DNA from 4 places in the Bradyrhizobium sp. USDA3516 genome. Region 2 is predicted to be linked to each of the others. Evidence: predicted binding sites of a transcription regulator. Region 2 holds the regulator's gene; each other region holds the start of a gene.
The links. The regulator PhoB, encoded in region 2, activates phosphate uptake and scavenging genes when phosphate is short. The targets are predictions, from matches to a motif close to TGTCATNNANCTGTCAT.

Region 1 (7,912 bases), on a different contig from region 2:
CTCGACCAGGGTCTCCAGCGCGTAGCCCGAGGTGAACAGGACCGGCAGGCCGGGACGCACCCGCCGCGCCTGATTGGCGAGCTCCCAGCCGCTCATGCCGCCGGGCATCACGATATCGGTGAACAGCAAGTCGATGCCGGGATCGCTCTGCAGCTGCTGCAAGGCATCCTTGCCGTTGACCGCGGCGACGACGCGATATCCGAGCGCTTCCACCCTGCGAATGACGGAGGAGCGGACGAACGGATCGTCCTCGACGATCAGGACCGTCTCGTAGCCTCGCGGCGCCGTGTCCTCGCCGTCGGGAAGATCGGCGTGCGACCTGCCGGTGCTCGCGCGCGGCAGGTAGATCCTGGCCGTGGTCCCAAGGCCAGCCTCGCTGTAGATCGAGACATGGCCGCCCGACTGCTTGGCAAAGCCATAGACCATGCTGAGGCCGAGGCCCGAGCCCTTGCCGACCTCCTTGGTGGTGAAGAACGGCTCGAACGCGCGTGCGGCGACCTCGGGCGTCATGCCTTCGCCGTCGTCGGTGACCGCGATCAGGGCGTAGCTGCCGGGTGCGACCTCCCGGTGAACGGCACCATCATCATCCTCGATCGTGACCAGCTCGGTGGCCAGCGTGAGGTGGCCTCCCGATGGCATGGCATCCTGCGCGTTGAGCGCGAGATTGAGCACGGCGGATTCGAGCTGGGCGCGGTCGGCAAAGGCCAGGATCGCGCCGGGCCCCGAGCTCGTCCTGATCTCGATGTCTTCGCGCAAGGTGCGCTTGAGCAGCTTGAACATGGAATCGAGCAGGCTGCGGCAATCGATCGTCTGAGGCCGCAGCAATTGGCGGCGGCTGAAGGCGAGCAGGCGCTGCGTCAGCTCGGCGCCCCGTTCGCCCGATTGGCAGATGTCGTCGGCAAAGCGCCTGAGCTCGGGCCTCGCCTTGAGCTGCTCGCTCAGATGCTCGGCATTGCCGATGATGACGGTCAGCAGATTGTTGAAGTCGTGCGCGATGCCGCCGGAGAGCTGACCGACCGTCTCCATCTTCTGTGCCTGCTGAAGCTGCTGCTCGGTCAGCTTGCGCGCGGTGAGGTCGTGGACAATGCCGACGAAGATCAATTCGCCGTCCTGGCGCGCCTCGCCGACCGACAGCTCCATCGGAAACGTCGTGCCGTCCTTGCGCAGGCCGACGGCCTCGCCGCCCGTCGCGAAATGCCGCGCCTGGCGGTCGGGCGCCGCATCCGCCTCAGGCATCAGCATGCCGACGTTGCGGTTCATCACCTCGTCGGCCCGGTAGCCGAACAGGCGCTCGCAGGCCGGATTGAACAGCAGGATGCGGTCCTGCGCATCGAACAGGATGACGCCGTCGACCGCGGTCTCGACGATCGCAGTGAGGCGCGCCACGCTCTCGCGCATCGCGCGCTGGGCGTCCCGGACCTGCTGCAGCAGCAGCGTGGCGTCGCGGCTCTTGATTTCCTCCTCCTCGAGCGCGGCCTGGACCTGTCGCAGCTCGAACGGCGAGGGGATCGTCAGGATCTTCGGCAGCAGCGGCCAGAGCGCGGCGGCGGTGAAGACCGAGGCGACCGCCGTCGCGGCCTTAACCATGCCCTCGATGCCGTAGATCGGAACCCAGAGCGTGTAGATCGACAGCACGTGGGTCAGGCCGCACGCCATGATGAAGATCGCGAACGCCCAGTAGACCCAGCCGAACTTGAGGTCGCGCCGCCTGGTGACGAGGATGGCGAGGGCGAACGGGATCGAGAAATAGGCGGCGGCAATAGAGGCGTCGGAAACGACGTGAAGCCAGATCAGCTCAGGCTCCCACAACAGGCAGATGCCGTGCGGCGACAGCATGGACGAGTCGAGGAGACGTTCGAAGAAGGCCCACATCGTTCCACCCCAGGAGTCTTGTTCAGGTGGCTTGCGGGCCGGGCGACCCGCAACATGAGGTCCGCTGACGGTTCCACCACCCGACGTCTCGCGTAACAGGCGAAGCACGCTAAGGTACGCGACTATAGCAAGGGTCCGGCGCCCGTTGCATTTTTAAGCCCGCATCATTGCGGGCCGTGGTCCGCGGCTGTGTCCGACTGATTCGCGGTCCGCGCAATCGATTCGCGAATCACGCTTGGCGGCGGCCCGGCGCGGTTGCCGGCGTTCCATGGTCGCGCTAGGACAGGCCATGGCAGCCTCCCCAAGCACATGTCTCCGGCGATGACGACCCCGGTCTCACTCACCATCGCCGGTTCCGATTCGAGCGGCGGCGCCGGCATCCAGGCGGACCTGAAGACCTTTGCCGCGCTCGGCGTTTACGGCGCCTCCGTGATCACGGCTCTGACGGCGCAGAACACGCGCGGCGTGACCGGCATTCACGCGGTGCCGGCCGGGTTCGTCACCGAGCAGATCGACGCGGTGTTCTCCGACCTCGACATCGGCGCGGTGAAGATCGGAATGGTCGCCCAGGCCGCCAGCATCGATGCGATCGCGGCCGCGCTGTCGCGCTGGTCGCCCCGGCATGTCGTGCTCGATCCCGTCATGGTCGCGACCTCCGGCGACCGCCTGCTCGCCACGGAGGCCGTCGACGCCCTGCGCACCAGGCTGATGCCGCTGGCGGCCGTGATCACGCCGAATCTGCCGGAGGCTGCGGCCCTGCTCGATGCGCCGGTGGCGGCGAGCGAGGCCGAGATCGAAAGCCAGGGACGCCGCCTGCTGGCGCTGGGCTGCCGCGCCGTCCTGATCAAGGGCGGGCACGGGGAGGGCGCCGAGAGCACCGATTATCTCGTCACTGCCGAGACCACGATCGCGCTCGCCGCGCCGCGTGTGGCCACCCGCAACACCCATGGCACCGGCTGCTCGCTGTCCTCCGCCATCGCGGCGGGGCTCGCCAAGGGCGAGGACCTCGAGGCCGCCGTGCGCAACGCGAAGGCCTGGATCAGCGCCGCGATCGCCGCCGCCGACCGCTTCAGCGTCGGCCACGGCCATGGGCCGATCCATCATTTCCACAAATTCTACTGACGGTGCCGTAGACGTGGCCTCCGGGGTCTCGCACCCCCTGCGGCGCCATGTCGCCTGATTGTCGCATGCGACTGATATTCGCGGGGGTGGGCGAGGCAAGGCGTGATTCGTATTTGAAGGTGCCTCGAGGGTTCAATCGGTCATCCCCCTGTCACGGGACATTGTTACAGGCTGGCGCATGGGAAGTTACGATGTGAGTGACGAGAGCCCGGAGCGGCGCTTTCGCACGTTGTTCATCTCCGACGTCCATCTCGGAGCCCGCGGTTCACAAGCCGATCTTCTGCTCGACTTCCTGCGCTACCATGATGCCGACACGATCTATCTCGTCGGCGACATCGTCGATGGCTGGGCGTTGAAATCGAGCTGGCACTGGCCGCAATCGCACAACGACCTCGTCCAGAAGCTTTTGCGCAAGGCGCGCAAGGGCGCCAAGGTCATCTACATCCCCGGCAATCACGACGAGTTCCTGCGCAACTATTACGGCACGCATTTCGGCGGCATCGACGTGGTCGAGAACACGGTTCACACCGGCGCCGACGGCAAGCGCTATCTCGTCATTCACGGCGACATCTTCGATCTCGTGGTGCAGAACGCGCGCTGGCTCGCTCATCTCGGCGACAAGGCCTACGACTTCGCGATCCAGATGAACCGCCTGGTCAACTTCTTCCGCCGGCTGTTCGGCGTGCCCTATTGGTCGCTGTCGCAATGGGCCAAGCAGAAGGTCAAGAACGCCGTCAACTATATCGGCGCCTTCGAGCAGGCGCTCGCGGCCGAAGCGCGCCGTCACGACGCCGACGGCGTGATCTGCGGCCACATCCATTACGCCGTGATCCGCGACGAGGCCGGCATCCGCTACATGAATTGCGGCGACTGGGTGGAGAGCTGCACGGCCCTGGTCGAGCACGACGACGGCCATTTCGAGATCATCACCTGGGCGGATCATTTGCAGAAGCCGGAGCAGGTGCCACAGGTCGCGGCAAGGGCAGCCTGATGCGCATCCTGGTCGCGACCGACGCCTGGCACCCGCAAGTCAACGGTGTGGTTCGGACGCTGACCAAGCTGGCTGATGCCGCCAAGGGGCTCGGAGTCGAGTTCGCGTTCCTGACGCCGCAATCATTCCGCACCTTCGCCATGCCGAGCTATCGCGACGTGCGCCTCGCCATGCCGCGCCCGGCCCGGATCGCCGGGTTGATCGAGGAAGCGCGGCCGGACAGCATCCACATCGCGACCGAAGGGCCGATCGGCCTGATGGTCCGCCGCTATTGCCGCCAGCGCAAGCTGCCGTTCACGACCAGCTTCCACACCCGCTTCCCCGAATATGTCCGCGCCCGCGTCCCGGTCCCGGGCTCGCTGATCTGGCGGGCGCTGCGGCGCTTCCACAGCGCCAGCCGCGCCGTGATGGCGGCGACGCCGGCGCTCGCACGCGAACTGACCGAGCGCGGCTTCGACAATGTCGTGCTGTGGCCGCGCGGCGTGGATACGACGTTGTTCCACCCCCGCGTCGTCGATCTCTGCCTGCCGGCACCCGTGTTCCTGTCGGTCGGCCGCGTCGCAGTCGAGAAGAATCTCGAGGCGTTCCTCGACCTCGACCTGCCCGGCACCAAGGTGATCGTCGGCGACGGCCCGGCGCGCGCCGCGCTGGAAGAGGCCTATCCCGATGCGATCTTCCTCGGCGAGAAGCACGGCGAGGAATTGGCGGATATCTATGCGGCCGCCGACGTGTTCGTGTTCCCGAGCAAGACGGACACGTTCGGTCTGGTCCTGCTGGAGGCGCTGGCGAGCGGCCTGCCGGTCGCGGCCTTCCCCGTGAAGGGGCCCCTCGACGTGATCGGCGACGCGCCGGTCGGAGCGCTCGATCACGATCTGCGCAATGCCTGCTTTGCCGCGCTCGACATCTCCCGGCAGGATTGCGTCGCCTTTGCCGCCAATTACACCTGGGAAGCCTCGGCGAAGGTCTTTATCGACAGCATCCAGGCTGTCGGCGCGGTGTTGCCCGGCCGAAATGGCGCGGAACAGCCGCGTTTCGTGGCTTGAGGCAAGAAATCCTCTCGCGGAGGTGTCTTGCCGGGGCATGATCGGCCGCGATAGCATTCCGCCATGACCGAACAGCTCCTTCCGGTCGGCCCTGCCGACATCGATGCCGCAGCGCGCGTGATCGCGCCTTACGCCATCCGCACCCCGCTGTTGTCCTTTCCCGTGCTCAACGAGCGCGTCGGTGCAAAAGTGTTCCTGAAGCCGGAGATGCTCCAGCGCACCGGCTCGTTCAAGTTTCGCGGCGCCTTCAACAAGGTGTTCTCGATCCCGCAGGACAAGCGCGCCGGCGGCGTCGTCGCGTTCTCCTCCGGCAATCACGCGCAGGGCGTGGCGGCGGCGGCAAAGATCCTGGATATGCAGGCCACCATCGTGATGCCGGCGGATGCCCCGCTGTCGAAGCGCGAGCGCACCAAATCCTACGGCGCCGAGGTCGTGCTGTACGACCGCGACAAGGACGACCGCGAAGCGATCTCGCGCGGCATCGCCGAGAAGCGCGGTGCGACGCTGGTCAAGCCCTACGACGATCCCTTCGTGATCGCAGGGCAGGGCACCGCCGGCCGCGAGATCGCCGAGGACATGGCAACCCTCGGCCTTAGCCCCGACATCGTGGTGGCGCCGGCCTCCGGCGGCGGCCTGATCGCGGGCGTCGCCACGGCGGTGAAGGCGCGCTATCCGCAAGCCGAGATCGTGGTCGCCGAGCCCGAGGCCTTCGACGATCACGGCATCTCACTCAGCGCAGGCCATCGCGAGCCGCATCCGCCGGCCGGCCGCACCATCTGCGATGCGCTGATGGCGCTGATGCCCGGCGAGATGACGTTTGCGATCAACAGCAAGCTGCTCGCGCGCGGCGTCACCGCCTCGGACAAGGAAGTCGGCGCGGCGGTGGCTTTCGCCTATCGCGAGCTGAAGCTGGTGGTGGAGCCGGGCGGTGCGGTGGGGCTTGCTGCGCTACTCGCGGGCCGCCTTGATGTGGCCGGCAAGAACGTCGTCATCGTGCTGTCAGGCGGCAATGTCGATGCGGATCTGTTCGCGGAGCTGGTGGCCTAGCAGCATTCCGGGGCACTCATAGCGTGAGCCCGGAATCCATTTCTCAACCGTCACCGCCGCACAATGGATTCCGGGCCTGCGCCTTACGGCGCATCCCGGAATGACCAAGGCCAGACATGAAGAAGGGGCAGAGCGTTTCCGCTCTGCCCCTTTCTCGTCTCGCTCGCCGCAATCAGTGCATGAAGCCGCCGCGACGGCTGCCACCATTGTTCATGCTCGGCGCCTGGTTCATCGACTGCCGGAAGTTGTTGTTGCTGCTGACCATGCGGTTCGGCACCGTGGTGAGCTGCGGACGGCTCGTCTGCACGTTGGTCTGCACCTGCACCTTGCTGACCGGATTGTTGTTGGGCTTCATGATGCCGGTGTTGCCGTTGGTGACGCGGATCGGCTGGTTCTGCGTCTGAACGTTGACCGGCTTCACGTCGATCCTGGTGCCGCCTTTGCCGACATTCACCGGCATGCCGACGATCTTGGGCGGAGAGCTGTTGGGTGTGCCGGCATTGTTGCCGCCGTTCTGCGGATTGTTGGTCGCAGGCAGGGTCACGATCTTGCCGATGCCGGCCTTGCCGTTGATGGTGTTGGTCGGCGCAGGCAGCGTGACGATCTTGCCCGGGGTCTGCGGCGGCGTGCCGTTCTGCGGGTTCGGCTGGTTGTTGCCGGCAGGCAGGGTGACGATCTGGCCGCCATTGCCGAGCTTGCCGACGACATTGCCGTCGAGCGGCTTCTGCACGACCGGCAGATTGCCGTTCACCTGCGCGCCATTGCCCGACGGCATCAGCGGCATGTATTTGGGCTGGCCGAGATTGCCGATCTTGAGCGTCGGGGCAATGTTCTGCGGCGCCAGGAACTTGGTCGCCTGCATCAGGGGGATCTGCTTCGGCTGCACCTGCAGCTTCAGCGCGACCTGCGCATAGGGGCTGTTGCCGTAGCTGTCATAGAAGCTCTTGTAGGCGAGCGGCGAGTTGGCGAGCACCGCCTTGTGCCAGGCTTGCGAGATCAGGATGTTGTTGAGCAGCCAGCGGATGTGGTCGCACAGCGGGTCGTGCGGGTACATCCGGATGAACTCCTGATAGTACTCCGGCCGGCCCTCGGACACAACGTAATCATAGGCCTGGCGGGTGGAGCGGCTCGGCAAATTGGAGGCCATCTGCACGACAGGCGCTTTCACCGGCGCGCGGTTGGCGGCAACGGCGGTGTCACCGAAGAAGGTGAAGTCGCTCGTCAGCGACGAGCTCTCCCACGGAATCTGCGCGCCGCTGGTGGTCTGGTTGACCTGCAGGCGCACGCGCTTGAACAGCTGCTCGATCGGCACGTTGGGCTCGCGTGCGACGTTCAGGAACGCCTGCGTGTAGGGGCTGTGACCATTGGTGCCGTCGAGCGCCTCGGTGCCCGGCGCGGTCGAGTAGCCGACGATCGAGCCGTTCGGCGCATCGACGATGGCGAGGCCGCGGCCGGCGTCGTTGATTTCAGGGAACGGGTTGTTGCGGCAGGCATCGAGGATGACGATGCGCATGCGGCTCGGGATCGTCTCGAGCGTCGACATCACGTCGACGAGGCGCAGCGAATTGTTGACGAGCTCGGTCGGGCTGGAGACCTTGGCGTCGACCGGAACCAGATAGTTCTCGCCGGCGAGCTGCACGCCGTGGCCGGCGTAATAGACCATCGCGACCGTATTCGGACCGCGCGAGGCGACCTTGGCGGAGAAGTCCTGGACGACGCGGAGCATGTCGTTCTGGGTCAAGTCGGTCGCGGCGACCACTTCGAACCCGGCGGAGTTCAGGAACTGCGCCATCGACTGGGCGTCATCGTCGGGATTCGCAAGCTGCGGCGCGTTCTG
Region 2 (7,912 bases):
TCAGCAGGCTGGGCGGCAGATGGTCGATGAAGATCAGCCACAGCGCGAGCCCGCGGAACAGATCGAGCCGGAGCTCGCGCTCGCCGATAGCGGGCAGCGTGATGGCTGGCGCTGCGGCGCGCGCCTTCGCCCCTGCGGGCTTGGCGTCCGCGGTTCCTGCGATGGTCGATCCCGTCACTTGGTCGGCAATGGTCATCGGGCCTGGAAACCCTTCCGCAAATCGCGACGTCGAAGCAGTGTAATGGTCCGGCCGTCGTCTCGCAAAGCGGCCGGATCACATCAGGGTGTCTCCCTCGGCGGTGTGCTTTCCCGCCAATTCTGGCGGGACGATGTCGCCAAGGCGCCCGCGGGGGTTTGGTTCCCGGGGCGGATTCGGTATGATGACAGCCATGTACCGCGCCGTGACCCGCCAGATCGAAGTGACCGTCGAGCCGAACTTTGTTCCGGAGCAATCGTCGGCCGACCGCTCGCGCTTCTTCTGGTCCTACACCATCGTCATCACCAATTCGGGCGAGGAGACCGTGCAGCTCAAGACGCGGCACTGGATCATCACCGATGCCTCCGGCCGCCAGCAGGAGGTGAAGGGCGAAGGCGTGGTCGGCGAGCAGCCGATCCTGGCCCCCGGCGAGCGCTTCGAATACACCTCCGGCGTGCCGCTCGCGACCGCCTCGGGCTTCATGACCGGCCGCTACCAGATGGTCAGCGAAACCGGCGAGCGCTTCGAGATCGACGTGCCGACGTTTTCGCTGGACAGCCCCGACAGCAAGCGGGTGTTGAATTAGCGGAGCCGGGCGCGGGTCGTAGGGTGGGCAAAGGCGCAAAGCGCCGTGCCCACGATCCCTTCCGAATTCGGCGACGAATGGTGGGCACGCTTCGCTTTACCCACCCTACAATGTCGGAGATCTTGGCCCGCTTCCTCCACATCGTCATCGCGAGCGCAGCGAAGCAATCCAGACTGCCACCGCGGAGAGACTCTGGATTGCTTCGCTGCGCTCGCAATGACGAAGGATAGGCTTACGCGTCCTCGGCGCCCGCCTCGTGCGGCGTGAACTGGTACACCGACGAGCAGAACTCGCAGGTGACGACGACCTTGTCGTCCTTGACCATGGCGGCGCGGTCGTCGTGCGAGAAGCTCTTGAGCATGGCGGCCACCGCATCGCGCGAGCAGGAGCACCGCGCCTCGAGCGCCTGCGGATTGAACACGCGCACGCCGCGCTCGTGGAAGAGGCGGTAGAGCAGCCGCTCGCCGGAGAGCTCGGGATCGATCAGCTCGACGTCTTCGACCGTCTCGATCAGCGAGCGTGCCTCGACCCAGGCATCGTCTTCCGTGATGCTGTGCACCTCGGTACCATCAGGCGCATCGCCGGGATGCAAGTCCGCTTGCCGCGCGCGCTCCGGCGCCTTCGGCAGAAATTGCATCAGCATGCCGCCGGCGCGCCAGCGATGCTTGCCGCCGTCGCTCGAGCGCCACTCCTCGCCGACCGCCAGGCGCACGCGCGTCGGGATCTGCTCGGAGCGCAGGAAATATTCGTGGGCGGCGTCTTCCAGGCTGCCGCCGTCGAGCGCAACCAGGCCCTGGTAGCGGCTCATGTCGGGGCCCTGGTCGATGGTCATGGCGAGATGGCCGCGGCCGAGCAGCGTGCCGGAATCCTTCGCCGTGCCCAGGCGCGCGGCGTCGAAGCGCGCATAGGCACGCAGGCGGTCCGGGGCCTTGTAGTCGACCACCAGGAACGACACCGGGCCGTCGGTCTGGGCCTGAAGAATGAAGCGGCCCTCGAATTTCAGGGCCGAGCCGAGCAGCGTCGTCAGCACGATGGCCTCGCCGAGCAGCTTGCCCACGGCTGCGGGATAATCGTGCTTGGTGAGGATGTCGTCGAGCGCAGGACCAAGCCGCACCAGGCGCCCGCGCACGTCGAGCGCGTCAACCTCGTAAGGCAGCACGGCGTCATCGATCGGAACCGATGATGGCGCGCGAACCGGGCCTTCAGGCCCGGTCTTCATGTCAGGAGATTGGGAAACCATGGCGCATTATCTGGGGTCGGTGGACGGAAATGGAAGGGCGCTGGGTGGTGCGTTCCGGATGCAGGTGGGTTCTGAGAAGCCACCTCAAGATCGAGGTCGTCCCGGATCGGCGCGCACTTGTGGCGCGCTTGTCCGGGACGACAGTCGTTTTGACGCGGCAGCCGGGCCGCCAGCGCGGCTACTTCACCGCGTCGAAGCACCAGGCCAAAATGCCCTTCTGCGCGTGCAGGCGGTTTTCGGCCTCGTCGAACACGACGGATTGCGGGCCGTCGATCACCTCATCGGTGACTTCCTCGCCGCGATGGGCCGGCAGGCAATGCATGAACAATGCGTCCGCCTTGGCCAGCGACATCAGCTTGCCGTTGACCTGGTAGGGCTTCAGCACATTGTGGCGGTGCTCGCCCTCCTTGTCGCCCATCGACACCCAGGTGTCGGTGACGACGCAATCGGCGCCGCGCACGGCGGCCTCAGGATCGGTGCCGAGCACGATCGGCGCGCCCGTCGCCTTGATCCAGTCGCGCATGGCCTTTTTCGGTGCGAGCTCCGGCGGCGTTGCGACATTGAGCTGGAATTTGAAGCGCTCGGCGGCATGGGCCCAGGACGCCAGCACGTTGTTGTCGTCGCCGGTCCAGGCCACCGTCTTGCCCTCGATCGGGCCGCGATGCTCCTCATAGGTCATGAGGTCGGCCATCACCTGGCAGGGATGCGAACGCCGCGTCAGGCCGTTGATGACGGGCACGGTGGCGTTGGCCGCGAGCTCCAGCAGCGCATCGTGATTGAGGATGCGGATCATGATGGCATCGACATAGCGCGACAGCACCCGCGCGGTGTCGGCGATGGTCTCGCCGCGGCCGAGCTGCATCTCGGCGCCGGTGAGCATGATCGCCTCGCCGCCGAGCTGGCGCATGCCGACGTCGAACGAGACGCGGGTGCGGGTCGAGGGACGCTCGAAGATCATCGCCAGCGTCTTGCCTTCGAGCGGCCTGACCGGCTGCTGCGCCTTCTGCTTCGCCTTCATGGCGGAAGAGGCGGCGAGCATGCTCTTGAGCTCCGACAGCGGCAGCTCGTTGATGTCCAGGAAATGCTTGGGAGCTTTGTTGGGCGTCGTGCTCATCAGCTTGCCGCCCGCTTGGTCTGGCTGGAGGAGATCGCAGTGCAGGCGCGCTCTAACCGGCCGACGCTGTCCTCGATCTCCGCTTCGGTGACGATCAAAGGCGGCAGGAAGCGCACGACATTGTCGCCGGCCCCGACGGTGAGCAGCTTTTCGGCGCGCAGCGCCGCGACGAGATCGCCCGAGGGCACCACGGCCTTGATGCCGATCAGGAGGCCCTCGCCGCGCACCTCGCTGACGACATCGGGATGACGATCGATTACCGAGGCGAGCTTCTGCTTGAGCAGCAGCGACATCTTCTGCACGTGGTCGAAGAAGCCGGGCTTGAGCATGACGTCGAGCACAGCGTTGGCGGCCGAGATCGCGAGCGGATTGCCGCCGAAGGTCGAGCCGTGCGAGCCAGGGCCCATGCCTTCTGCCGCGTCCGCGGTCGCCAGCACCGCGCCGATCGGGAAGCCGCCGCCGAGCGCCTTGGCGAGCGACATCACGTCCGGTGTGACGCCGGTGCGCTTGTAGGCAAAGAGCTCGCCGGTGCGGCCCATGCCGGTCTGCACCTCGTCGAAGGCGAGCAACAGGCCGCGCTCGTTGCAGAGTTCGCGCAGCGCCCTCAAGAAGGCGTGAGGTGCGGCACGAACGCCACCCTCGCCCTGGATCGGCTCGATGAGAATGCCGGCGGTGTGCGGGCCGATCGCTTTCTTCACGGCATCGAGGTCGCCATGCGGCACCTGATCGAAGCCGTCCATCGGCGGACCGAAGCCCTCGAGATATTTCGCAGACCCGGTGGCGGCGAGCGTCGCCAGCGTGCGGCCATGGAAGGCACCCTCGAAGGTGATCATGCGGTAACGTTCCGGATGCCCCTTCGAGAAATGATGGTGGCGCACCAGCTTGATCACGCCCTCCAGCGCCTCGGCGCCGGAATTGCAGAAGAACACGAAGTCCGCGAAGCTCTCGTTGCAGAGGCGGCTCGCGAGCTTCTCGCCGTCAGGGCTCTGGAACAGGTTCGACATGTGCCAGAGCTTGGTCGCCTGCTCCTGCAACGCCTTGACGAGCGCGGGATGGGCGTGGCCGAGCGCATTCACCGCCACGCCCGAGGTGAAATCGAGATAGCGCTCGCCATTGGTCGCGATCAGCCAGCAGCCTTCGCCGCGCTCGAAACCGAGGTCGGCCCTGGCGAAAACGGGGAGCAAATGCGGCGCTGCGCTGTTAGTCATGACGTCACTTAAATGTTGCGGACCGTGTGAGACATGCATTGGGCAACGCACCATCGACCGGCCCCGGAAAACGAAACGTGCCGCCTTTTAAGGGCGGCACGTGTCACTATCTTATGCCTGGCAAGACGGGTGTCAATGCCGCCCGGAAAGCCTCGCGAAACACTGATTCCGTAGTCTTGCGGTGCCGATTTTGCGGGTTTTTCACCACGGAACATGTGGAAGCGAGTCGGCGGACTCTTGCGCGGGAGTCACGCCATATTGTAGCGTTTGGGCTGTCAGATACGACATCTCGTGCAGCAGTTCTGATCCCAGAAGTCCTCATGTACCGGCGTAAACGTTCGGGCGTCTTGAGCGCGCCCGGCGAGCCTTAAGGGATTCTGACGGCACGGGTTTTTCAAGGCTAAGCATTCGCTGCGAAGCCCCCAGGATGGCTGGCGCGCAGCGAGGGAAAGGGTGCAATGACGGTTTTGACCTGGTCCGATGATCGCGTCGAGCAGCTGAAGAAGCTCTGGGAGGCCGGACTTTCGGCCAGCCAGATCGCAGCGGAGCTCGGCAATGTGACCCGCAATGCCGTGATCGGCAAGGTGCACCGGCTCGGCCTGTCCGGCCGCGCCAAGAGCCCTTCATCGGCAGCGCCGCGGCCGCGCAAGGCACGGCCCGCACAGCACATGATGCGGGTGACCCGCCCCGTCGCGCGCGGCAACACCGCGCTGGCGCAGGCCTTCGAGGTCGAGTTGGAAGCCGAGCCGGTGACCTACGACAACGTGGTGCCGATGAGCCAGCGGCTGTCGCTGCTGGAATTGAACGAGGCGACCTGCCACTGGCCGGTCGGTGATCCCTCGAGCCCGGATTTCTTCTTCTGCGGCGGCAAGGCGCTCTCAGGCCTGCCCTACTGCGCCCAGCATTCGCGCGTGGCCTATCAGCCCGCAGCGGACCGCCGTCGCGCAGCCCCGAAGCCGGGCACGCGGTGAGTTTGTTGATCTAGCTGATCGCAGCCGTCACACGTTGACGGCTCCACCAACTCGGTGTCATCCCCGCGCACGCGGGGATCATTACCACAGGGCGCAATTGTTGCGCGAGATGGTCACTCCGAGTCTTCGCCAAACGAGGTGCTGTGGTCGATCGCGACGAGCGCTCGCGCTGAGATCCCGGGTTTGCGCTCCGCGCGCCACGGGATGACGGCCGGGATCGTAGCGGTAGTCCGCCAAATCCCCCGGCCTCCAAATCTTACGTCTGCTCAGCCTTCGCGAAGCGATCGTCCAGCGCGTAGCCGGCGCCGCGCACGGTGCGGATCGGGTCCTGCTCGCGGCCGAGATTGAGCAGCTTGCGCAAACGGCCGATATGGACGTCGACGGTGCGCTCGTCGATGTAGATGTCGCGGCCCCAGACGCTGTCGAGCAGCTGCTCACGCGAGAATACGCGGCCGGGATGCTCCAGGAAGAACTCCAGCAGACGATATTCCGTCGGGCCGAGATCGATCGGCCGGCCCGAGCGCGCCACGCGGCGCTTGTCGCGGTCGAGCTCGATGTCGCCATAGGCGAGCACGGTGGCGAGGCGCTCGGGGCTCGCGCGCCTGAGCAGGCCCTTCACACGCGCGAGCAGCTCCGGCACCGAGAACGGCTTGACGATGTAATCATCCGCGCCGGTGGCAAGCCCACGTACCCTCTCGCTCTCCTCGCCGCGCGCGGTGAGCATGATGATCGGCAGCTGCTTGGTCTCGGGGCGGGTCCGAAGCCGCCGGCACAGCTCGATGCCCGACAGGCCCGGCAGCATCCAGTCGAGCACGATCAGATCGGGAATGTGCTCCTTGAGGCGGGTGTCGGCGTCATCGCCGCGCATCACCGTCTCGACGTCATAGCCGTCGCCTTCGAGGTTGTAGCGAAGAAGCTCGGTGAGAGCTTCCTCGTCCTCAACCACCATAATGCGTGCGCCCATGTGGTCGTAGCTCCTTAAGTCGTCAGGTATTCGGCACCGTCGTGGCGAAGGTCGTCATGTCGCCCTTCGGCCGCTTGTCGGTGATCGCCTGGCCCTCGATCATGTAGAACACGGTCTCGGCGATGTTGGTGGCGTGGTCGCCGATCCGCTCGATGTTCTTGGCACAGAACATCAGGTGGATGCAGAACGAGATGTTGCGCGGATCCTCCATCATGTAGGTGAGGAGCTCGCGGAACAGCGAGGTGCAGATGGCGTCGACTTCCTCGTCGCCCTTCCACACCGCCATCGCCGCCGGCAGGTCGTGCGCGGCGTAGGCATCCAGCACGCTCTTGACCTGCTGCTGCACGAGGTCGGTCATGTGCTCCAGGCCGCGGAACAGCTTGAGCGGATGGAAATCCGTCTCCAGCGCCGCGACGCGCTTGCCCATGTTCTTGGCGAGATCGCCGATGCGCTCGAGATCGGTCGCAACGCGCATGGCGCCGACGATCTCGCGCAGGTCGACGGCCATCGGCTGGCGGCGGGCGATGGTGAGCACGGCGCGCTCCTCGATGCGCTTCTGCAGCGCGTCGAGCTCGCCGTCGGTGGTGACGACGCGCTGGCCGAGCGCGACGTCGCGACGGATCAGCGCGTCGACGGAATCGACGATCATGCGCTCGGCGATGCCGCCCATCTCGGCGACCAGGCGGGTGAGCTCCTGAAGGTCGCTGTCGAAGGCCTTTACGGTATGTTCAGAACCCATGTTCCGTCTCCTCAGCCGAACCGGCCGGTGATGTAATCCTGCGTGCGCCGATCGCTCGGCGACGTGAAGATCTTGCTGGTGTCGTCGAACTCGATCAACTCGCCGAGATACATGAAGGCGGTCTTGTCGGAGACGCGCGCCGCCTGCTGCATGTTGTGGGTCACGATCGCGATCGTGTAGTTCTCGGACAGTTCCTGGATCAGCTCCTCGACCTTGGCGGTCGAGATCGGGTCGAGCGCCGAGCAAGGCTCGTCGAACAGGATCACCTCGGGCCGCACCGCGACGGTGCGGGCGATGCAGAGGCGCTGCTGCTGGCCGCCGGAGAGCGACAGGCCGGAGGCATTGAGCTTGTCCTTGACCTCGTTCCACAGCGCGCCGCCGCGCAGCGCCTTCTCGACGCGGCCGTCCATCTCGGACTTGGAGATCTTCTCGTAGAGACGAATGCCGAAGGCGATGTTCTCGTAGATCGTCATCGGGAACGGCGTCGGCTTCTGGAACACCATGCCGACCCGGGCGCGGAGCAGGTTGAGATCGAGCTTGGGGTCGAGGATGTTGGTATGGTCGAGCAACAGCTGACCGTCTGCGCGCTGGCCCGGATAGAGGTCGTACATCCGGTTGAAGATGCGCAGCAGGGTGGACTTGCCGCAGCCGGACGGGCCGATGAACGCCGTGACGCGGTTGGTGCCGAGCGTCAGGTTGATGTTCTTCAGCGCGTGGTGGTCACCGTAGTAGAAGTTGAGGTTGCGCGCCGTGACCTTGGCGGGCGCCTCGGGCAGGGGTTGCGAGCCGGGATGAACGGTCGGTGCGCTGACGGAAACAGACATTTCACTCATTTTGCAGTCCTCTCGGCGCCAAGGATGCGCGCGCCAATATTCAGGGCAAGCACGGTCAGGG
Region 3 (7,912 bases), on a different contig from region 2:
TCTCGCGCGGCTCGAGGAAGCGCAACGGCTCGGGGATCGGCACCTGATAGACCAGCACCTGGTTCGCGTTCAGCGCCGTTTCGGGGATGCGGTGACGGGTCTGGATCACGGTTGCTTCGTCCGTCGCCGTCGTCGTCGCAACGCCCGCCGTCTTGGCGAAGAACTTGCGGATCGAGATCGCGTTGGTGGTGTCGTCCGAACCCTGGTCGATCACCTTCAGCACGTCCTGCGGCCCCAGGATCGCGGCCGTGACCTGCACGCCGCCGGTGCCCCAGCCATACGGCATCGGCATCTCGCGGCTGGCGAACGGCACCTGATAGCCGGGGATCGCGATCGCCTTCAGGATCGCGCGGCGGATCATGCGCTTGGTCTGCTCGTCGAGATAGGCGAAATTGTAGGCGGGCGCGTTCATTCCGCGGCCTCCTTCATGGCATCAGGCGCATTGGCCTCGGCAAACTCCTGACGCAGCTTTCGGAGCAGGCCGAGCTCGGACTGGAAATCGACATAATGCGGCAGCTTCAGGTGCTCGACGAAGCCGGTCGCCTGGACGTTGTCCGAATGCGACATCACGAACTCCTCGTCCTGCGCCGGTGCGAGCGCCTCCTCGCCGAGCTCGCGGGCGCGCAATGCGCGGTCGACCAGCGCCATCGACATGGTCTTGCGCTCGCTCTGGCCGAAGGCGAGCCCATAGCCGCGGGTGAAGCACGGCGCCTCGGTCGCGGAGCCCTTGAACTGGTTGACCATCTGGCACTCGGTGAGCTCGATCGATCCGAGCGGCACGGCGAAGCCGACGTCTTCCGCGACAAAGTCGATTTCCACCTCGCCGAAGCGGATCTCGCCGACGAAGGGATGGTTGCGGCCATAGCCGCGCTGGGTGGAATAGCCCATCGCGAGCAGAAAGCCTTCGTCGCCGCGCGCGAGGTTTTGCAGGCGCAAGTCGCGATCCGCCGGGAAATTCAGCGGTTCGCGGGTGAGATCGCCGACGCTGGCGCCGTCCTCGGCTTCCGGCGATGCTTCGATCAGCCCGTCGCGGCCGAGAATGTCGGTCACGCGCGGGGTCGGCGCGGTGGAGGCTTCGGCCGCGGCCGGAGCCTCCGGCACAAAACCTTGGGCGAGCGATGGATCGAGCAGGCGGTGGGTGTAGTCGAAGGTCGGTCCCAGGATTTGGCCGCCGGGAATGTCCTTGAAGGTCGCCGACACCCGGCGCTGCACCCGCATCGCGCCAGTGTCGACCGGTTCGCTGGCGCCGAAGCGCGGCAGCGTGGCGCGGAAGGCGCGAACCAGGAAGATCGCCTCGATCAGATCGCCGCGCGCCTGCTTGATCGCGAGCGATGCGAGCTCGCGGTCATAGAGCGAGCCTTCGCTCATGACGCGATCGACGGCAAGGCCGAGCTGCTCCGAGATCTGGTCAAGGGAGATTTCCGCAACGCTCTGGTCGCCGCGCCGCTTATGCGCGAGCAGACGATGGGCGTTCTCGATGGCGCGTTCGCCGCCTTTGACTGCGACATACATGCTTCTAACTTCCCTTGCTCACGATGCGCGTGGTGCGGGGGATCGCGACCACGGCGTCATCGGCGACCAGCACCACATCGATGCCGCGCGGAAACAGCGCCTCGTTCATCTGCAGGCGCTCGAACAGGTCGAAAGGCTTGATCGACGCCTGCAGCGCCGCCATCCCGTCGATACCGGGGCCGCGAAGCTCGAAGCTGCGTCCGGAGGCGAGGCTGTCGATCTGGATGATGACCGTGGTCGAGCGGTCCGGATACTCGCTGGTACCGAGCGCGAAGCGCTCGAGCGCAGGCAAGGCGCCACCGTCACTGATGAGAGCGAACGAGGCGATCGACGAATCCTGCACGACCGGCGCGCCGGTGTGGAATTTCAGCCACTTCGTCACGTCCGAGCTCTCCGCCATCCGCGCATCGAGCCAGAGCGGCGTGTCGTGGTCGAACAGCGTCAGCGCGATCGCGGCGGTGCCGCGCATCATAGGCCCCGGCGCGCCCGCCATCGGCACGATGCGCTGCACCGAGCCCGGCCGCGCCATGGCGTCCATGACCGAACGAAAGGTCGATTGCGCCGACAGCACCTTGTCGGCGAAACCCGGTGGCAGCTCCGCAATCGTGGTCATGACCTCACCCCTCACCGCGCACCATGGTGTAGAAATCAACCTTCGTCGCGGCGGTCTCGGCCGCCGCCTGCTTGCGGCGAATCATAAGCTGGTCGCGCAACGGCGCGATTACGTCGCGCTCGACGGCCGCACTGAAATCACGGGATTGCACCAGCGCGTCGCACAGCGCGATCAGCCGCGCTTTCTCGCCGTTCCGTCCGAGCGTGTAGCCGAAACCGACCTCGCCGCTGGCAAGCCGCACCGCGGCGCGCGACACCGTGGCTTCGCCGAGGTTGAACGGCGCACCGTCGCCGCCGACCCGGCCGCGCAGCATGACGAGGCCGCTCTCGGGCGTGCGCAGATCCTGATGGTCCGGGAGGGCCAAGTTGCGGAGGCGAGCGGCGATCTCGCCCGCCTCCGCGTGCGCCAGCACGGCCATGGCGGCCTTGCGCTGGGCTTGCTGGGTCGTCTGCTGGTTCACCTGGTCCACCGAGCTCTTCTACAGAACTTGCCGCATCGAAGTTGTCTATGATAATAGACAACTTCATACGGACGCGCCATGACTGTTTCGTGACAATGCTGTGATTTCTGGAGTAGGCTTCCCGCGACATGAGCATGCAGGACACAGCCTCCTCGGGCGTCGCGCTATGGCGCCTCGTGGCCGACGGCATCGAGCGCGGCATCGCCGACGGCCGCTTTGCGGCCGGCGACAAATTGCCGGGCGAGATGGAGATCGCCGAGACCTATCGCGTCAACCGCCACACCGTGCGGCGCGCGCTGGCAGCCCTTGCCGAGCGCGGCCTGGTGCGCGCCGAGCGCGGCAGCGGAACCTATGTCGAGGCGCAGAAGCTCGCCTATCCCCTGCGCTCGCGCACGCGCTTCTCCGAGATCGTCGGCGCTGATGGCCGCGAGCCGCACGGCCGGCTGATCGAGGCGACCGATGACGTCGCGACGCGCGAGCTCGCACGAGAATTGGGATTAAAGACGGGTGCGCCGTTAGTGCGGATCGAGGCGATTCGCCTCGCCGACCGCACGCCGATCTGTGTTTCTACCACCTGGCTCTCAGCCGACCTGTTCCCGGATGCGGGCGCCGTGTTCGCGGCGACGCGCTCGATGACGAAGTTGCTGGAGCATTTCGGTGTCCGCGACTATCGCCGCGGCGCGACCCGAATCACTGCCGGCATCGTCGACGCGACGGACGCCACACGGCTCGATCTGGCGCTGGGGCGACCGATCCTGGTGGTCGACGCCACCGACCACGATCTCACGGGCAAGCCGCTGATGACGAAGCACTCGCGCTTTGCCGCGGAGCGGGTGGAGTTTGTGGTGGAGAACGGGTGAGCGTTTCGCCGCGGGCACGCTTCTTCCGCTCTCCCCTTGTGGGAGAGGGTGGCTCGCCGCGATAGCGGCGAGACGGGCGAGGGGTATGTCTCCGCGAGTCCAATTCTCGCTTGAGCACGCTGAAAGACACCCCTCATCCGGCGCTTCGCGCCACCTTCTCCCACAAGGGGAGAAGGGAAAAAGCAAGCTACGCAACAGCCCGCCTTCCAATAATCGCAAAGCGTAGCTTGCCCGAGATGAAATCGATCGCGGCGACCGCGACCAGAATCATCAGGATCAGGAACGACACTTTCTGCCATTCCAGCACGCGGATCTGCTCGGCGAGCTGGAGGCCGATGCCGCCGGCGCCGACGATGCCGATGATGGTCGCCGAGCGGGTGTTGGACTCGATGAAATAAAGCACCTGGCCTGCAATGACAGGCAGCACCTGCGGCATCAAGCCGAAGCGGATCTCGTGCAGGGCGCTGCCTCCGGAGGCGCGGATGCCTTCGACCTGCTTCTGGTCGGCGCTCTCGATCGCCTCCGAGAACAGCTTGCCGAAGGCGCCGAAATCCGCCACCGCGATGGCGAGCACGCCGGCGAACGGGCCGAGCCCGACCACGTTGATCCACACCAGCGCCCAGATCAGGGTGTCGACGCCGCGGATCGAATCCAGGAAGCGGCGGACGGGAAAGCGCAGGATGCCCGACGGCACGATGTTGCGCGCAGCAAGCAAGCTCACCGGCAGCGCGAACACCGCCGCCAGCGTGGTGCCGAGCAGCGCGATCGAGAGCGTCTCGCCGAGCGCCTTCAAGTAGACCGGCAGCGAGGAGCCGGGATCCGGCGGGATCATCATCAGGCTGATCCAGCCGAGCTGGCTGAGGCCGGCGAAGAAGCGCGACGGCGAGAAGTCGAGATCGACGAGGCCATAGATCAGGATCGCGAGCGCCGCGGCGATCATAACGGGCGTCGCGAGGCGCGCCGAGGCCGGCCGGTCGAACACATCGGGGTAGCGCGCGCGCATCTGGTGCGTATCGACCTCCTGCGACTTCGTCACGTCCGCGCCTCCTTGCCGAACAGACGGCCGCGCAGCCAGCCCGTGGCGATGTCGATGAGGAACACGGTGACGATGATGGTGAGCAGGATGGCGCTGACGTCCGAATAATAGAATTTGCGAATTGCAACGACGAGCTCCTGGCCGATGCCGCCGGCGCCGACAAATCCCATCACCGAGGCTTCGCGGACGTTGATCTCGAAGCGCAGCAGCGCGTAGCTGGCATAGCCGGCGGTGACCTGCGGCACGATGGCGAAGCGCATGCAGGCGAGCCAGCTCGCCCCGGTCGAGCGGATGCCCTCGACCGGCTTCATGTCGGCATTCTCCACGATCTCCGAGAACAGTTTTCCGAGCGCACCGGTGGAGTGGATCGCAATCGCCAGCACGCCTGCCATCGGTCCAAGCCCGAAGGCGATGACGAAGACGAGCGCGAAGACGATCCCGGGAACCGAGCGGGCGAATTCGAGCAGGCGCCGCACGACGAAGCGCAGCCAGGGCGCAGGCGAGGTGTTCTCGGCCGCGAAGAAATTGAGCGCAAAGGCGAAGGTCGCACCGATCAGCGTGCCGACATAGGAGATCAGCAGCGTCTCACCTAGCATCTTCAGCCATTTGCGCCAGCCCCAGAACCACTCGCCGACATCGGTCCAGACCCGCTGGCCGCTGTCGAGCGTGAGGATGCGGTCGAAATAACTGACGAAGTTGCCGAAATAGGTGAAAAGCGTGCGCAAATTCACTTCGGCGCCGATCGCGGCGAGAGCCAGCGCGGCGGCAAACACGCCCGCTCCCAACAGGAGACGAAGCCGCCTGCGTGAAACCGCCTGGCGATAGCCAGCGTTCAGCGCGGCGAGCTGCTGCTCGGGGAGGATCGAAACCGCTGTTGTCATCGGCCTGAGAAGGTCCCGTCAAAGAAAGAGCCGGGTCCATCGACCCGGCTCCAGGTGCCTCGTCCCGAAACTCAGGACGCCTTCTTCTTACGCAGTGTGTCGACGAACTTGATCAGCTCGATCGTGCCATCCCAGTCCTTGGTGGTGGCGTGATTAAACCCCTTCTTCTGGCCGTCCTGGAGGCGATCGAACGCCGCCTTGTCCTTCGTCGGCGCGTCGAAGAAGGCCTTCGCGATGGCCGCCTTGGCGTCGTCCGGCAAGTCGGAGTTGTAGGCGTAAGGACCGTTGATGATCGGCGCCGACTTGTGGATGATGCGGAAATCGTCCTTCTTCATCGGCGTGCCATCGGCGTTCTTCAGCATGCCCTTGGTCAGCATCTGCGCCAGTGTCGAATCGTCGTCGGTGGTCCACTGGTTGGCCGCGACGTCGACCGTTCCTTGCGACAACGCCAGCATCGCGTTCTCGTGGCTGCCGGTGAAGACGACCTTGCTGAAATAGCCCTCGGCATCGTGGATGCCCATCTTGTCGAGCTCGAAGCGCGGCACGTTGTTGCCGGAGGTCGAGTTCGGATCGACCAGGCCGAGGTTCTTGCCCTTGAGGTCGTCAATCTTCTTGTAGGTGCTGTTCGCCTTGACGAAGAACACCGAGTAGTAGCCGGTCGAGCCGTCGGCGTTGATGTCGTTGGCGAAGGCGTCGGTCTTGACGCCGGTGAGGCGGGCGCGGGCGAACGAAGCCGAGCCGTAGCTGGCAATGTGGATGTTGCCGGCGCGCTGGCCTTCGATGACGGCGGCGTAGTCGTTGGCAATGCGCAGCGTGACCTTCACGCCGAGCTCCTTCGACAGATAGCTCATGAACGGCGCCCAGCGCTCGGTGACGCCGGAGGCGTTCTCGGCCGGAACGACCGCGAAGGTCAGCTCCGGATATTTGGCCTTCCAGTCGCTCGCCGAAGCGGAGGCCGTGAACGCGAGCACGGCGGCGCCGGCAAGGATTAATCTGCGAGTGATCATGATACCCTCTTCATCGTTTGGGGTCGGTTGACGGAAAACTGGCAATTGAACAGGTGCGACGCGGCTCAGGCAGCCGCGGCGGTTCCGAGCGCCGGCACGCCGTCGGGCGCCGGGACAGGCAGCCCACCCATGACGTCGGCGGCTTCGAGATCGTACAGATCGCGTGCGACGTGATCGGTCAACGCGGACGGGGCGCCATCGAACACCACGCGACCCGCCGCCATGCCGATCAGGCGATCGCAATAGGTCCGCGCCAGATCGAGCGAATGCAGGTTGCAGATCACCGTGATGCCGAAATGCTTGTTGATGCGCAAAAGCGCATCCATCACGATCTTGGTGTTGCGCGGATCGAGCGAGGCGATCGGCTCGTCGGCGAGGATGATGTCGGGCTGCTGCACCAGCGCGCGGGCGATCGCGACGCGCTGCTGCTGGCCGCCGGAGAGCTGGTCGGCGCGCTGGGCCGCGAGCGAAGCGATGTCGAACTGCTCGAGCGCGGACATCGCCAGCGCCTTGTCCTGCTCGGGCCAGGCCTGCGACAGCGAGCGCCAGGCGGGCATGGTGGCGAGCCGACCCATCAGGACATTGGTGAGCACGTCGAGACGGCCGACCAGGTTGAACTGCTGGAAGATCATCGCCGAGCGGGCGCGCCACCGACGCAGCTCCTTGCCGCGCAGCGAGGTCACGTCGACGCCGTCGAACATGATGCGCCCGCCGGTCGGCGCCACGAGGCGATTGACGCTCCGCAGCAATGTCGACTTGCCGGCGCCGGATCGCCCGATCACCCCGACGAAGCCGCCGGGGGAAACTTGAAACGAAGCATCGTCCACCGCGGCTTTCGCGCCGAAGCGACACGTCAGGCCTTCAACCACCAGCATACAGGGGCTCCAGAGTAGCTGGAGCCAACCGCTAACGCCCGTGGTTAACACTTGTGTGACAGCGCTGTTGCAGTGCGTCCATCCTACGCAGATCATCCCCTGTCATCTCATTGTCATGACATCGTCATCCAGGCGCTCGAAGAGAAACGCCCGCCCTCGCACTTCGGATGCAACATGGCCGCCAAAGCTCTTTCGGTTCAGCCGACCGTCGATCCCTCGGCCAAGCTGCATGAGACCAGGCTCGGCGCCTACACCGAGGTCGGCGCGCGCACGATCCTGCATGAAGTGGCGATGGGCGATTACTCCTATGTCGTGAACGATGCGCAGATCACCTACACCACCATCGGCAAATTCTGCTCGATCGCGGCCATGACCCGCATCAATCCCGGCAACCATCCGATGCATCGCGCCACGCAGGCGCATTTCACCTACCGCTCCAGCGCCTATTTCGAGGGTGAAAGCGACGATTCCGAGTTCTTCGACTGGCGGCGACAGCATCACGTTCATATCGGCCATGACGTCTGGATCGGCCATGGCGCGATCGTGCTGCCGGGCCGCAACATCGGCACCGGCGCGGTGATCGCCGCCGGCGCGATCGTCACCAAGGACGTGCCGGCCTACGGCATCGTCGCCGGCAATCCGGCCCGCATCGTGCGGCGGCGGTTCTC
Region 4 (7,912 bases), on a different contig from region 2:
GCCGAAGCCGTGCACCACCGCAAACGCCCAGGTCCACGGGCCCTTGTCGACCGAGCCGCTGAAGCCGAGCTGGGTCAGGTCGAGGGTCGCCGATTGCAGCGCCAGCGGCACGTCGATGTCGGTGTGGCTGTGGTCGACGGAGAATCCGATGTTGACGCCGGGTGCGAGCCGCGCGCCGAAGCCGGCGACGCCGCCGAAGGTCTTGCGCTTGTCGCCGACGAAGTCGCCTTGCGCATCGGTGCGGACCGAGAGGCCGTAGCCCTCGAACCAGGTGCGGTAGCGCGGATCTTCCGCAGCCGCCGAGGCGCCGCCGCCGCCCGGATTGGTGCGGAACGCCCGGTTGACGCCGCCCGAGGCCTGATTTCCGAGCCGCTCCAGGAAGCCCGAGCCGAAACTGAGCATGCTGTTGCCGGCCGACTGAGTTTGATTGGTCGAGGTCGGCGACGGAACCGGGGTCGGTGACGGCGTGGGTGTCGGCGTCGGGGTCGGCGTGGGCGTCGGCGTGCTTTGCGCGAGGACGGGCGTCACAGCCGCCATCGACACGACCAGCGCAAACGCCATAGCAAACGCAGCCACGATCCGGCGGACGCGGTCCAGCCCGATCGTCTGCCGTGTCCCGGAGAGCTGCGCGGCGCGGCGCATGACGATGAATCCCGAAAGCGAAGTGGCGGCGCGCAAAAATGCAACAATGTCTGCGGCGCTTGCGGCGATTTGGGCCGAACTGCCACGAGGGGTCAACCGGTTGGCGCATGACGGCCGAGGCTATTGCACCGATTGTGGTTCTGCTGCCACAGATGGCAAATTGCGCTTGAAGGCACCTGGCTTGCTCTTGAAATCCGCGCGCGGCTTGCTAGCCGGCGAATTTCATGTTGCAATAACGTTCACAATCGGAATTGGCCGCTTGCTGTGCGTTTCGCGACATTGCGCCTCAAGACTCGAACAGACTTCCGGAAGCCCGTTTGTGGCGTGGCACGCGAAAAAGCGGCCGCGTCGTTTTTATATCTAGTGGAGGAGACGAGCGATGCCGCAAAAGGGCACCGTCAAATGGTTCAACCCGACCAAGGGCTATGGGTTCATCAAGCCGAACGGCAGCGACAAGGACGTGTTCGTCCACATCTCCGCCGTCGAGCGTGCCGGACTTTCCACCCTCAACGAGAACCAGGTGGTTGAATTCGACCTCGTGGAGAACCGCGGCAAGTCGTCCGCGGAGAACCTCAAGGTTTCCTGATGTCTCTCGCGGCATGCGAGCGATCATGACGTTGCCCCCGGCTCTGCCGGGGGATTTTGTTTGGAACTGCGGGAAAACAGCGTTTAGCTGGAGCAACGAATATCACCATCAATCGACCAGAGACGACGGCCGACGAACTCCAACGCCCTGGTTCGTCGTGCGACGAGAAGGCAGTCACGGCGTTCGATGTTTTCGGCTCGGACCTTCCCGACGAGGCGTTCGCGGGTGTGTTCGACCACCCCCGGCAAGTCGGCAGACTGGTTGATCGAATGCTCTACGGCTCCTGAGTCCCGAGCTGTCTAACTCACCACCGGCGCTACCAGAAAATTCTCCGACGCCGCACTTCCTGCCGTCTTGCAGACATCGCCCTCGATGCGGACCTTGCCGGTCGCGAGCAGTCGCAGCGCCTCGGGATAGATGCGGTGCTCGACCTCGAGGATGCGCTCCGACAGCGTCTCCGCGGTGTCGTGGTCGCTGACGGGAACCGCGCCCTGCATCACGATCGGGCCGGCATCGGTCTCGGGGATCACGAAATGCACCGTGGCGCCGGAGAGCTTGACGCCGGCGCGCAGCGCCTGGCCATGCGGGTCGAGACCGGGGAAGGACGGCAGCAGCGAAGGATGGATGTTGAGCATCCGTCCGTACCAGGCTTTTGTGAACTCGGCCGTGAATAGGCGCATGAAGCCGCCCAGACAAATCAGCTCGATGCCGTGCTTGTCGAGCGCGGCCTGCAGCACCGTCTCGAAGCCGGCGCGGTCCTTGCCGAACGGCTTGCTTTCGATCACCTCGGTGGTCACGCCGTTCGCCCGGGCGCGTTCGAGGCCGGGCGCATCCGCCTTGTTCGAGATGACGAGCGATATCTCCGCCGGGAAATCCGCGGCAGCGGCGGCCCTGATCAGCGCGGCCATGTTGGAGCCGCGTCCGGAGATCAGGATGGCGACGCGGCGCTTCATCACAGCGCCAGTCATTATACTGCCATGTCGAGATGGCCGTTATAGACGACGCGGTGCTCGCCCTCGGCCGGGATCACGGTGCCCAGTTGCGCCACGGTCTCGCCGGCGTCGGTGAAGACCTCGATCACCTTGTCGACCTTGTCGGGCTCGACGATCGCAATCATGCCGATGCCGCAATTGAAGGTGCGCAGCATCTCAAGCTCGGCGATGCCGGCTTGGGCCGCCAGCCATTTGAACACCGGCAGCACCGGCAGGCGTGCCAGGTCGATGCCGACGCCGAGATGCTTCGGCAGCACGCGCGGGATGTTGTCGGTGAAGCCGCCGCCGGTGATGTGGGCAAGCCCCTTCACCGCGCCGGTCTCGCGGATCGCGCGCAGGCAGGATTTGACGTACAGCCTGGTCGGCGTCAGCAGCGCGCCGCCGAGCGTCATGACCGGCGCAAACGGTGCCTGCGCATCGAAGCTGAGTCCCGCCTGCTCGACGATCTTGCGGACCAGCGAGAAGCCGTTGGAATGCACGCCGGACGAAGCGAGACCGATCACGGCGTCGCCCGCGGCGATGTCCTTGCGCGGCAACAAGGTACCGCGCTCGGCCGCGCCGACGGCAAACCCGCCGAGATCGTAGTCGCCGTCCTTGTAGAGGCCGGGCATCTCGGCGGTCTCCCCGCCGATCAAAGCGCAGCCGGATTCGCGGCATCCCTCCGCAACGCCCGCGACGATGGCGGCCGTGGCCTCGGGGTCGAGCTTGCCGCAGGCGAAATAGTCCAGGAAAAACAGCGGCTCGGCGCCCTGGACCACGAGGTCGTTGACGCTCATGGCGACGAGGTCGATGCCGATGCCGCCATGCAGGCCGGTGTCGATCGCGATCTTGACCTTGGTGCCGACGCCGTCGGTCGCGGCCACGAGGACCGGGTCCTTGAAGCCGGCCGCCTTGAGGTCGAACAGGCCGCCGAAGCCGCCGATCTCGGCATCGGCGCCCGGCCGGGCGGTGGCGCGCACCATCGGCTTGATCAGGTCGACCAGGCGGTTGCCCGCGTCGATATCGACGCCTGAATCGGCGTAAGTGAGGCCGTTTTTGCGGTCGGTCATGCCCGATTTCCAGTGGGTTTGCGGCTGGTTACGTCGAATTCCGGGGACGCGCAATGGCTCGCATGGCGCTCCCCGCTATACTATGTAGACATATCAACCGGTTCAGCCTGCAACGGGCCGGATTTGAGGTCAGAACCGGTGCCGGGAAGCGCTTTCGTGAGTATTCCGAATATCATTACCCTGGGCCGCATCATGCTGGTCCCGATCATCGTCTGGGCCATCGTATCGAGCCAAATGGAGGTCGCGTTCGCCGTCTTCCTGATCGCCGGCATCAGCGATGCCGTGGACGGCTTTTTGGCCAAGCGCTTCAACATGACGAGCGAGCTCGGCGCCCTGCTCGATCCGCTCGCCGACAAGGCGCTGCTGGTCTCGATCTACATGGCGCTCGGCATCTGGGGCGCGATCCCGCGCTGGATCGTGATCCTGGTGGTCTCGCGCGACATCATGATCGTCGCCGCCGTGATCGTGTCCTGGCTGTTCGACCGGCCGGTCGAGATGAAACCGTCGAAAGTGTCCAAGCTCAACACGGTCGCACAAGTGGCGTTCGCAGCTTTGGTGCTGGCGGCGCTTGCCTTCGGCTTCAAGCCCGCGCCTTATGATATCATCCTGATGGGTCTCGTCACGGTCTTCACGCTCTCCTCCGTGTCGCTCTATCTCGTCGAGTGGCTGCGGCACATGAGCACGATCGAGGCCAAATGAAAGTGGAAGCGGCCTCGTAAAGGCCATCTCCGCTCGATCAAGTCGCATTCTCTCGGAACGGGCCGGCGCGCCGGCATGGAGCAAAGCAAGCGTGGCAGGCCGCGTTCATCCCCGACAATTGGCGTTTGCACTTCCGCATGCGGAGAGCCTCAGCCGGGACAACTTCCTCGAAGGCCCCGCCAATGCGGCCGGTCTCGGCCTCATCGACAGCTGGCCGGAATGGCCGAACCGGATCATGTGGCTGGCGGGCCCGGAAGGAAGCGGCAAGAGCCATCTCGCCGCGATCTGGGCCGAGGTATCAGGCGCCCGCTCGACCACGGCCAATGCGCTGACGGCCGCAAGCGTGCCCGGCGCGCTGGCCACCGGCGCGCTGGTGGTCGAGGATCTCAAGGCGGGGGACTTTGACGAGCGCGCCCTGTTTCATCTGATGAACCTCGCCCGCGAGGACGGCGCCTACGTCCTCTTCACCGGCCGCGAGGCACCGGCCGTGCTTCCGATCGAGCTTCGCGACCTGCGCTCGCGCCTGCGGGCCATTCCGGTGGTAACTCTGCTGCCGCCCGACGACCAGCTGTTCCGCGGCCTCATCGTCAAGTTCTGCGCCGACCGCCAGCTCAGTGTAGACGAGAGCGTGGTCGGCTACCTCGCGACTCGCCTGGAGCGGTCCTCGGCCGCCGCCCGGCGGGCCGTCGAGTTGCTCGACAGCGAAGCCCTGCGGCTTGGCCGCCCGGTCACCCGGGCGCTCGCCGCCGAGCTGCTCCGGGACGCCTGACCGGCCGCCTCCCCCAAGGCGGACCGAAGCCCGCTTGACCGACGCGGCGGCGGAACATCAATGTCATCGAAACGTCATCGCGCTAACACATGCTCCCGCCGATTTTGCGCGTAAGTCGCAATTGGGGTGAACTGGATGGATCGACTTCTGATGGACTCTGCGCAAGCTGTTGAAACGAAAGAGAAAGCTCCGGAAACCGAGAGCCTTCCGGCAATCGCGTCGAGCCCCGAGCGGTTCATCAACCGCGAGCTGTCCTGGCTGCATTTCAACCGCCGCGTCCTGGAGGAATCGGTCAATCCGAGCCACCCCGTGCTGGAGCGGGTGCGATTCCTGTCGATTTCGGCGAATAACCTCGACGAGTTCTTCATGGTTCGCGTCGCCGGCATCAAGGCCCAGGTGCGCGAGGGCATCGCCGAGCGCAGCCCCGACGGCCTGACGCCGTCCGAGCAACTCGCGCTGATCAACCGCACCGTCTCCCAGCTCGCCTCCGACCAGCAGGCGATCTGGCGCGACCTGCGCGGCACGCTGGCCGAGGTCGGCATCGTGCTGGTCGACGGCAAGGACGTCACCAAGGCGGAACGAACCTGGATCGAGGACTACTTCCTCCACAACGTGTTCCCGCTCCTGACCCCGCTCGCGATCGATCCGGCCCACCCTTTCCCGTTCATTCCGAGCCTCGGCTTCACCATCGCGCTGCAGCTCACGCGCGCCGCCGACGGCAGGCAGATGAATGCGCTGATCCGCATGCCCGGCAAGATCGACCGCTTCATCCGCCTGCCGGCCGAAGGCACCGTGCGCCTGATCTCGCTGGAGCAGGCCACCGCCCTGTTCATCAACCGCCTATTCCCCGGCTACAATCTGCACGGCCAGGGCGCCTTCCGGATCATCCGCGATTCCGAGCTCGAAATCGAGGAAGAGGCCGAAGACCTCGTCCGCCTGTTCGAGACCGCGCTGAAGCGCCGCCGCCGCGGATCGGTGATCCGGCTCGAGATCGACGCCAAGATGCCGGAGCAGCTGCGCAGCTTCGTGCAGCACGCGCTCTCGGCCGCCGACGACGAGGTGTTCCTGGTCGACGGCGTGCAGGCGATGAACGAGCTCTCGCAGCTCACCCGCCTCGACCGCCCCGACCTCGAATTCACCCCGTACGTGCCGCGCCATCCCGAACGCGTGCGCGAGCATGGCGGCGACATCTTCGCCGCGATCCGGCAGAAAGACCTGATCGTCCACCACCCTTACGAGTCGTTCGACGTCGTCGTGCAATTCCTGCAGCAGGCCACGCGCGACGCCGACGTCGTTGCGATCAAGCAGACGCTGTACCGCACCTCCAACAACTCACCGATCGTGCGTGCGCTCGCCGAAGCGGCCGAAGCCGGCAAATCAGTCACCGCGCTGATCGAGCTGAAGGCGCGGTTCGATGAAGAAGCCAACATCCGCTGGGCGCGCGATCTCGAACGCGCCGGCGTACAGGTCGTCTACGGCTTCCTCGAATTGAAGACGCACGCGAAGCTCTCGATGGTGGTGCGCCGCGAGGGCGGCAGCCTGACGACCTACGTCCATACCGGCACCGGCAATTATCACCCGGTCACCGCGCGCATCTACACCGACCTGTCCTACTTCACCTCGGACCCGACGATCGGCCGCGACGCCGCCCGCGTGTTCAATTTCATCACCGGCTATGCCGCGCCCAGCGATCTGGAAAAGATGGCGGTGTCGCCGCTGACCTTGCGCAAGCGCATCATCGAGCACATCCAGGGCGAGACCGCGCACGCGCGGCATGGCCGTCCCGGCGCGGTCTGGATGAAGATGAATGCGCTGGTCGACCCCGACATCATCGATGCGCTCTACGAAGCCTCCCAGGCCGGCGTCCAGGTCGAGCTCGTGGTGCGCGGCATCTGCTGCCTCAGGCCGGGCATTCCGGGCCTGTCGGAGAACATCCGGGTCAAGTCGATCATCGGCCGCTTCCTGGAACACGGCCGAATCTACTGCTTCGGCATGGGTCAGGGACTGCCGAGCGCGAAAGCGGCTGTGTATATCTCGTCGGCCGACATGATGCCGCGCAACCTCGACCGCCGCGTCGAGGTGCTGTGCCCGCTGCAAAATCCGACGGTGCATCAGCAGGTTCTCGAACAGATCATGGTCGCGAACTTGAAGGACAACGAGCAGAGCTGGCAGTTGTTGCCGGATGGGTCTTCAACGCGTATGAAGACCGCGAAGGGCGAGGAGCCCTTCAACGTCCACAACTACTTCATGACGAATCCGAGTCTGTCTGGCCGTGGAAAGTCGCTCAAGGAATCCTCGCCGCGTCGTCTCACGCGCCGGAACGAACGTCATCAATCCTGATCGGGGATTTGCGACGTGAAGCGGCCGCGCAAGCGCGGCTCGAGTGTCGCGGTTATCGACATAGGCTCCAACTCGGTACGCCTCGTCGTCTACGAGGCGCTGGCGCGCAGCCTCATACCGATCTTCAACGAGAAGACGCTGTGCGGCCTCGGACGCGAGGTGCAGAGCACGGGCCTGCTCGCGCCCGACGCCGTCGACAAGGCGCTGACCTCGCTGAAACGGTTTCGCGCGCTGTGCCGGGTGATGCAGGTCGGACGCGTGTTCGCGATCGCGACCGCGGCGTGCCGCGACGCCTCCAACGGTCCCGATTTCATCGCCAAGGCCGAGCGGATCTGCGCGGTGAAGATCGAAATCCTGTCGGGCCCGCGCGAAGCACGATTGTCGGCGCTCGGCGTGATCTCCGGCATCCACCTTCCCGACGGCATCGTCGGCGATCTCGGCGGAGGCTCGCTCGAGCTGATCGACGTGCGCAAGAACGCGGTGCGCAGCGGCGTGACGCTGCCGCTCGGCGGCCTCGCGCTGCAGGACCTCGCCCACAAATCGCTCAAGCGCGCCGACCGCATCGTGCGCGAGGAGATCGACGCCGTGCCGCAGCTGACCGCCGGTCGTGGCCGCACCTTCTATGCCGTCGGCGGCACCTGGCGCGCGCTCGCGCGCATCCACATCATCCAGAGCGGGTATCCGCTCCAGGTGATGCACGGCTATTCCATTCCGGCGGCCGAGGCGCTCGACTTCTCGCGCCGCCTGCGGCGCCTCGCCGCCGCCGACATGCTTGCCGACATCGAGATCGTCGCCGATGCGCGGCGCCCTCTGCTCACCTATGCGGCGCTGGTGC

Region 1: a site for PhoB is predicted at 3,133-3,149, ahead of AC24YW_RS24010 (UDP-2,3-diacylglucosamine diphosphatase). Genes of this name have one in related genera too.
Region 3: a site for PhoB is predicted at 2,664-2,680, ahead of phnF (phosphonate metabolism transcriptional regulator PhnF). Genes of this name have one in related genera too.
Region 4: a site for PhoB is predicted at 4,799-4,815, ahead of AC24YW_RS01670 (RNA degradosome polyphosphate kinase). Genes of this name have one in related genera too.

Annotation. Positions count from the first base shown of each region.
Region 1 covers NZ_JBYGYN010000008.1:60,507-68,418, reverse strand. Annotated here, with positions in the region: gene AC24YW_RS24020 (PAS domain S-box protein) at 1-1,836, opposite strand, end outside; gene thiD (bifunctional hydroxymethylpyrimidine kinase/phosphomethylpyrimidine kinase) at 2,194-2,994, shown strand; gene AC24YW_RS24010 (UDP-2,3-diacylglucosamine diphosphatase) at 3,173-3,985, shown strand; gene AC24YW_RS24005 (glycosyltransferase family 4 protein) at 3,985-5,028, shown strand; gene AC24YW_RS24000 (threonine/serine dehydratase family protein) at 5,092-6,075, shown strand; gene AC24YW_RS23995 (caspase family protein) at 6,248-7,912, opposite strand, start outside.
Region 2 covers NZ_JBYGYN010000002.1:855,125-863,036, forward strand. Annotated here, with positions in the region: gene AC24YW_RS09905 (OpgC domain-containing protein) at 1-196, opposite strand, end outside; gene apaG (Co2+/Mg2+ efflux protein ApaG) at 390-782, shown strand; gene AC24YW_RS09915 (Hsp33 family molecular chaperone) at 1,015-2,022, opposite strand; gene argF (ornithine carbamoyltransferase) at 2,201-3,136, opposite strand; gene AC24YW_RS09925 (acetylornithine transaminase) at 3,136-4,344, opposite strand; gene AC24YW_RS09930 (GcrA family cell cycle regulator) at 4,803-5,315, shown strand; gene phoB (phosphate regulon transcriptional regulator PhoB) at 5,572-6,279, opposite strand; gene phoU (phosphate signaling complex protein PhoU) at 6,302-7,018, opposite strand; gene pstB (phosphate ABC transporter ATP-binding protein PstB) at 7,030-7,851, opposite strand; gene pstA (phosphate ABC transporter permease PstA) at 7,848-7,912, opposite strand, start outside.
Region 3 covers NZ_JBYGYN010000003.1:386,817-394,728, forward strand. Annotated here, with positions in the region: gene AC24YW_RS12085 (alpha-D-ribose 1-methylphosphonate 5-phosphate C-P-lyase PhnJ) at 1-412, opposite strand, end outside; gene AC24YW_RS12090 (carbon-phosphorus lyase complex subunit) at 409-1,512, opposite strand; gene phnH (phosphonate C-P lyase system protein PhnH) at 1,517-2,125, opposite strand; gene phnG (phosphonate C-P lyase system protein PhnG) at 2,130-2,543, opposite strand; gene phnF (phosphonate metabolism transcriptional regulator PhnF) at 2,714-3,445, shown strand; gene phnE (phosphonate ABC transporter, permease protein PhnE) at 3,633-4,448, opposite strand; gene phnE (phosphonate ABC transporter, permease protein PhnE) at 4,478-5,362, opposite strand; gene phnD (phosphonate ABC transporter substrate-binding protein) at 5,434-6,369, opposite strand; gene phnC (phosphonate ABC transporter ATP-binding protein) at 6,435-7,244, opposite strand; gene AC24YW_RS12130 (LbetaH domain-containing protein) at 7,419-7,912, shown strand, end outside.
Region 4 covers NZ_JBYGYN010000001.1:301,156-309,067, forward strand. Annotated here, with positions in the region: gene AC24YW_RS01635 (autotransporter outer membrane beta-barrel domain-containing protein) at 1-642, opposite strand, end outside; gene AC24YW_RS01640 (hypothetical protein) at 641-1,006, shown strand; gene AC24YW_RS01645 (cold-shock protein) at 1,022-1,228, shown strand; gene purN (phosphoribosylglycinamide formyltransferase) at 1,528-2,181, opposite strand; gene purM (phosphoribosylformylglycinamidine cyclo-ligase) at 2,196-3,269, opposite strand; gene AC24YW_RS01660 (CDP-alcohol phosphatidyltransferase family protein) at 3,426-3,968, shown strand; gene AC24YW_RS01665 (P-loop NTPase family protein) at 4,060-4,737, shown strand; gene AC24YW_RS01670 (RNA degradosome polyphosphate kinase) at 4,888-7,077, shown strand; gene ppx (exopolyphosphatase) at 7,093-7,912, shown strand, end outside.